2 regions of the Intestinimonas butyriciproducens genome follow, and region 1 is predicted to be linked to the other one. Evidence: a T-box and tRNA genes for the amino acid it is inferred to sense, from the RefSeq annotation. Region 1 holds a T-box; the other holds one or more tRNA genes.
The links. A T-box is a leader RNA that pairs with one kind of tRNA and senses whether it is charged. The one in region 1 lies ahead of tyrS (tyrosine--tRNA ligase), so its partner is inferred to be a tRNA-Tyr.
Positions count from the first base shown of each region.

Region 2: it has a tRNA-Tyr gene. The T-box ahead of tyrS (tyrosine--tRNA ligase) is inferred to sense a tRNA for this amino acid. The anticodon was not compared.

Region 1 is NZ_CP011524.1:1,618,762-1,622,176, reverse strand. Features, by position in the region: gene SRB521_RS08120 (AI-2E family transporter) at 1-138, opposite strand, end outside; gene tyrS (tyrosine--tRNA ligase) at 312-1,538, opposite strand; T-box leader at 1,787-2,027, opposite strand; gene SRB521_RS08110 (YcxB family protein) at 2,062-2,595, opposite strand; gene recN (DNA repair protein RecN) at 2,582-3,415, opposite strand, start outside.
Region 2 is NZ_CP011524.1:2,623,419-2,626,833, forward strand. Features, by position in the region: gene rpoN (RNA polymerase factor sigma-54) at 10-1,386, opposite strand; tRNA gene SRB521_RS12995 (tRNA-Thr) at 1,612-1,687, shown strand; tRNA gene SRB521_RS13000 (tRNA-Tyr) at 1,718-1,802, shown strand; gene asnS (asparagine--tRNA ligase) at 2,002-3,396, opposite strand.

The DNA of each region.
Region 1 (3,415 bases):
AAAACCCACGATAAACGGCGCCACCACGCTGAGAAACATATCCAGCTTTTCTCTTACCAAGTCGAAGTGGGACAGCCCCAGATAAAAAGTAATCCCAATGAGCACAACAATAAGGTTTGACAATGTTCTCGGCTCCAAAGGCCATATTTTTCGTCCCCGCTCTATGCCGCACACACCCTTTCTGTTACGCTCATCATACCATGCTCAGGAGGCTTTGTCTAATCATTATCACGTAAAATTCTTTTACAATTTTATGAAGGGGAACGCCCCGCAGGCGTCCCCCTTCTCCACAAAGCAACGGCAACAATCTCTCAGGCCAGTAAAACACGGTGGAATACCTTTTTCCCCTTCTTCACCGTCAATCCTTCGCCGCGCATCGCCGCGGCCTTACAGACAGCGGCGGTATCGATCACCTTTTCTCCGTTGATTTCCACCCCTCCCTGCTGAATCAGGCGGCGTGCCTCGCCTTTAGAAGGCGCAAGGCCGCATTTCACCATCAGATCCACCACGCTCAGCTTTCCGTCGCTGAGGTCTGCGTCGGTCAGCGTGGTGGTGGGCATGTTGGAACGGTCTCCTCCCTGGGCGAAGAGAGCCCGGGCGGCATCCTGTGCCTTCTGTGCCTCCACCTCGTCATGGACCAATTTTGTAAGCTCAAAAGCCAGAATCTCTTTGGCACGATTGAGTTGGGCCCCCTCCCACTTATCCATCTCATCGATCTGCTCTAGAGGAAGGAAAGTCAGCATTCGCAGACATTTGAGCACGTCGGCGTCGTCAATATTTCGCCAGTACTGATAAAACTCGTAAGGCGAAGTCTTTTCCGGGTCCAGCCACACCGCCCCCGCCTGGGTCTTGCCCATCTTTTTCCCCTCGGAGGTAAGCAGCAGTGTAATCGTCATGGCATAAGCGTCCTTGCCAAGTTTCCGGCGAATGAGTTCGGTGCCGCCCAGCATATTGGACCATTGGTCATCGCCGCCGCACTGCATATTGCAGCCCACGGTCTGGAACATATGATAAAAATCATAGCTCTGCATAATCATGTAATTGAACTCCAAGAAGCTGAGCCCTTTCTCCATCCGCTGCTTGTAGCACTCCGCACGAAGCATATTATTGACGGAGAAACATGCGCCCACTTCCCGGAGAAGTTCCACATAATTGAGCTTCAGCAGCCAGTCGGCATTATTGAGCATCAGCGCCTTCCCTTCGCTGAAATCGATGAATTTGCTCATCTGCTTCTTAAAGCAGTCGCAATTGTGCTGGATGGTCTCCACCGTCATCATAGAACGCATATCAGAGCGTCCGGAAGGATCTCCGATCATGCCTGTGCCGCCGCCTACCAGAGCGATGGGGCGGTTGCCCGCCATCTGAAGCCGCTTCATTAAGCACAACGCCATAAAATGACCCACGTGCAGGGAGTCGGCGGTGGGATCAAAGCCAATGTAAAAGGTTGCTTTTCCGTTGTTGATCAGCTCTTTGATCTCCTCTTCGTCGGTCACCTGTGCGATAAGCCCTCTGGCCTTCAGTTCATCATAAATGGTCATATTTCTTTCTCCTCTCGCTTTTTTGGGGGAGGGCCTTTTGAGCAAAATAGCCTTGCAGCTTTCGCTCCATCTATATATGCTCTCATACGGCCCCGCCCACCGTAGCACACTCTGTTCCAGCCCGCTGTTTTGGGGCCGTTCATCCGAGATGCCTCTTGATCATAGGACCGAAACGCCTTTTCTGCATAAAAGCCCCTTCCATTCGTGTCGGTTCCGCTTCAAATAAAAAACACCCCCTGTCCCATTGGACAGAGGGCGTCGAAACGCGGTACCACCTCTGGTTGCCCCACCCTCACAGGCGCGGGCCTCACGGGGTGCCGACACACCCCTGCGCGATAACGGGCGCACCCGACTCTCTCTACTGCGCTGTAAGACGGTTCAAGAGGCCGCTCCGAGGGGTATTCACAGCCGCGCTCTCTCCCCTTTTCACCAGACAGGGGCTCTCTGTGCAGACGGGCGGCTGCTACTGTTCCTCATCCTCGCGTTGTACGTGACAGCATTTTAGCACATGCCGGACGGATTGTCAACCAAAATGCCGGAAGATCATATCCGGATTTGCCTCTTGCGCCAGAGACTCAAAGCGCAGCCGTGCCTCCTCATCCTGGAATGCGCGCAGCGGAAGCAGCGTATAACCCTCACTGGAACCGAAGAGGTAATAGAATTCCGGTCCTCGCCAGAGCTTTTTGATATCCCAGTCCAAAAGCGCCGCCGCCGTCTCATCCTGCCGGGCCACGTCCTCCTGGGCAAACAAAAAGGTCACAGGCTCTGCCAGCTCCGCCTCCCGGTCAAAAATGCGCCCCGGCTTGATCCAATACAACCACAGACTATACAGCGCAGCCATCGCCAGCAGGACCAGCACCAAGGTGTTCAGGAAGTTGAGTCTCCCCATCATAAGCGTGACCGTGACCGTCGCGGCCAGCGCAAACAGCATGACCAGGACCTGGACCCAGCTTACTAGGTGACTTTTTCTCAAATAGTACCGGACTCCACGGATATATTCCCCACGTTCCAGTTGAAAGGTGACCCGGATCTGGTCCGGGAGCTCATTTTTCCCCATTATAGCCTCTCTTATACGTCTCTGCTGCCTCCAGAAGCTCTCCTGCGCTCTCCAGCATGGCGGATGTGATATGGGCCCCTCCGGTAAGGCGGGCCAACTCCTCACGGCGGCGCGTTTTGTCCAGCCGCTCCACCGCCGTATAGGTGCGTCCGTCCCGCTCCCCCTTCTCCACTGAGAAATGGGTATCCGCCATCGCCGCAATCTGGGGCAGGTGTGTAACGCACAGAACCTGTTTGTGTCTGGCCACGTCGGCCATTTTCTCCGCTACCTTCTGGGCCGCACGGCCGCTAACGCCAGTATCCACTTCATCAAAGACCAAGGTGGACACGTCGTCATTTTCCGCCAGGACATTCTTGAGCGCCAGCATGATGCGGGCCAATTCACCGCCGGAGGCGATTTTCTGGATGGGCTTGAGCGCCTCGCCCACATTCGCGGACATCAGGAACTGGACCTCATCCATTCCTGTTGCATCCATGCCGTATTCTGCGGCGTTAGGCGCAAACTCCACATGAAAGCGGACTTTGGGCATATCCAACTGTTCCAGCTCCTTCTGGATACGCGCTTCCAATGCATCCGCCGATTCCCTGCGGACCGTGGACAGTGCACTGCCCAGCATTTGCGCCTCCTTCAAGGTCACAGCCTGCTTTTTCTCCAATCGTGCCAAGATATCGCTGGAGTACTGGATTTGGTCCAGTTCTTTTTTACAGGACTCCAGATAGGCGAGCATATCGGCCTCCGTGGCACCATATTTCTTTTTCAGACGATAGATCACGTCCAGGCGGCTTTCCAACTCATCCAGCTCTCCCGGCTCAAACTCCAA
Region 2 (3,415 bases), 1.0 Mb from region 1:
GCGTCCTTTTCATTCGTATTGCTTTCTGCCCGTAGTGCTAGGAATCCCCAGCTCATCCCGATATTTGGCCACCGTGCGGCGGGAGATCTCGCATCCGTCCTTCGCCATGAGTTCACACAGCTTCTGATCGGAGAGAGGTTTGTGTTTGTCCTCCTCCGTGATAAGCTTTTTGAGCATCGCCTTGGCGGTATCGGGAGAAGAGGCGTCGCCCGGGCCGCCGACCACACCGCCGCCCAGGCTGCGGGAGAAAAAGTAGCTCAGAGGATAGACGCCGCTGGAGCACTGGAGGTATTTGTCCTTTACCGTACGGCTCACCGTAGACTCGTGCACCCCCACCCGCTGCGCGATATCGGCCAGCGACATAGGTTTGAGGTGGCCGGGGCCGTGGCGGAAAAAGTCCTCCTGCAGGTCCAGCATAACCTCCGCGCACTGCATCAGGGTGGAGCGCCGCTGCTCAATGCTCCGCACCACCCATTTGGCCTGCCGGACCTTGTTCACCAGGTAATCCTTCACCTCGTCGTCTTTGCTGTCCCTGAGCATCCTGCAGTAATAGGAGCTCACATTGAGGGTGGGGAAAAAGTAGTCGTTGGTCAGCAACTCGAAGTGATCCGGAAAGTTGACGACAAAAATATCCGGATTGATGTAAATGAGGTTTTCTCGGGCGGCAAACCCGCCGCCCGGCCTGGGATTCAGCGACCGGATCAGCTCACAGGCCGCATAGACCTGTTCCTGCGTGGCCCCGAGGGCCTTGGCGATGAAGCCGTATCGATTCTTGCTGAGGGGGTCCAGATGGTCCTGGGCGATCCGGATTGCCAGTCCGCTGTCCTCTCGGCGTTTGAGCTGGAGCACCAGACATTCCGAGAGGGTCCTCGCCCCCACCCCCGCCGGTTCCAGGCTCTGAACGATCTCCAGCGCCCGTGCCGCCAAAACCAGGGGCTTCTCCATCTGTACCGCCAGGTCCTCCAGCGGCTCGTCCAGCCAGCCGTTCTGATTCAGGGACTCCACTAAAAAACGCCCCGCCTCCAAGAGCTCCGGCTCCAGGTCCAGCAGCTCCAGTTGAGAGAGCACGTAGAGATAGAGGTTTTCCTCCGTCTCATCTGCGTTCCCGTAATTGGAGACGGGGTCCGTTCCGTCATCCTCACTGTCCTGTTGGTGATAGACCCGGTTTTGCGCATCCGTGGACTCCAGCCACTCCAGCTTTCGCTGCAGGTCTACGCCCTCATCCTTGCCTGTGTATTTTTCCTCCATCTCCAGGACCGGGTTTTCCTGCACCTGATTTTCGATGTACTCCAGAAGCTCCTGGGAGCCCATCTGGAGTATCTCCATCGACTGCATCATTTGAGGCGACAGGGTCTGGGTCTGTTTCATCGACATATTCAGTTCCATCGTCCGTCCCCCTTACCAATTATACTTCACTCTCTTCCGTTCAAAAGTATAACACAATTCGATGCAGAATTACAATCGTCTATCTCCAATTTGGCATGATCTTTGCTTGTAGTATTTTTTGAGCACGCATAAAAAAGTTGGTGCTTTTCCCGGATTCCCTGTTGACAATCTCCCTTCCATCTGATAGAATAAACGTCGCTGCGGACGAGCTATAGTGTCCGATACGCTGGTGTAGCTCAGCTGGTAGAGCAGCTGATTTGTAATCAGCAGGTCGGGGGTTCGAATCCGTCCACCAGCTCCATCGTCTGTTTGAAAGGCGTCAATTGCATATGGAGGAGTTCCCGAGTGGCCAAAGGGGGCAGACTGTAAATCTGTTGTCGTCGACTTCGATGGTTCGAATCCATCCTCCTCCACCAGTAAGGAAAACCCTTGTATCCCAAAGGATGCGAGGGTTTTTTTATGCCTGCGTTTGTCACCCATAATCACGCGATAAAACACGATGAATCCCAAAATATTGGGTACAGGGACCGCCACCCCCTCCCGGGGCATAGCTCGAGAGAAAGGTGAAAATAATCATCCACCGGCTTTGCCGGTGGATGATTATTTTCACGTTCTTTAAAAGTCCGCGCTGCCCACGGTGCGGGGATGGGGCAGGACGTCGCGGATATTGCCCACACCGGTGAGATACATGACCATCCGCTCAAAGCCCAGGCCGAACCCCGCGTGCTTGCAGCCGCCATAACGGCGCAGGTCCAGATACCACCAGTAGTCCTTGGGGTCCATGCCCAGCTCCCGGATCCGGTTCTCCAGCACATCCAGCCGCTCCTCACGCTGGGAGCCGCCGATGATCTCGCCGATGCCGGGCACAAGGCAGTCGGCAGCCGCCACCGTCTTCCCGTCGTCGTTGAGGCGCATATAGAAAGCCTTGATCTCCTTGGGGTAGTCCGTTACAAAGACCGGCTTTTGGAACACCTGCTCGGTGAGATACCGCTCGTGCTCGGTCTGAAGATCGCAGCCCCAGTCCACAGGGTAGTCAAACTTGTGGCCGGACCGCTTCAGGAGCTCCACCGCCTGGGTGTAGGTCACCCGTCCGAAGTCGGAGGAAGCCACATGCTCCAGCCGCTCCTTCAGGCCCTTATCCACAAAGGATTGGAAGAAATTCATCTCATCGGGGCATTTCTCCATCACCGTGCGGATGACAAATTTGATCATGGCCTCCGCCACATCCATATCTCCCGCCAGGTCGCAGAACGCCATCTCCGGCTCGATCATCCAGAACTCGGCGGCGTGACGGGTGGTGTTGGACTTCTCGGCGCGGAAGGTGGGGCCGAAGGTGTATACGTCTCCGAAAGCCATGGCGAAATTTTCCGCGTTCAACTGTCCGGACACAGTGAGATTGGCGGGCTTGCCGAAAAAGTCCTGGCTGTAATCCACGGCCCCGTCCTCTGTTCTGGGGAGGTGATCCATGTCCAGCGTGGTGACACGGAACATCTCTCCCGCGCCCTCACAGTCAGAGGCGGTGATGATGGGCGTGTGCACATAGACAAAGCCCCGGTCCTGGAAGAAGGTATGGATGGCATGGGCGGCCACGGAGCGCACCCGGAAGGCGGCGGAAAAGAGGTTGGTCCGGGGACGAAGATGCTGTATGGTCCTCAGATACTCCACGCTGTGCCGCTTCTTCTGGAGGGGATAGTCCGGTGTGGAGGCCCCTTCCACCGAGATGGCGGCGGCCTTGATCTCCAGGGGCTGCTTCGCCTCGGGGGTCAGAACCACGGTGCCGGTGACGGACAGGGCGGCGCCCACGTTTTGTCCGGCGATCTCTTTATAATTCTCCAGAGCGGCGGCATCCATAACGACCTGCAAATTTTTGAAGCAGGAGCCGTCGTTGAGCTCAATAAAGCCGAAGGTCTTCATGTCCCGGATCGTGCGGGCCCAGCCGGACACGGCGACTTCCTTGCCGCCGAATGCCTCCCGATCCGCGAAAATCTGCGCGATCTTTGTGCGTTCCATTGGGTACTTCCTCTCTCTA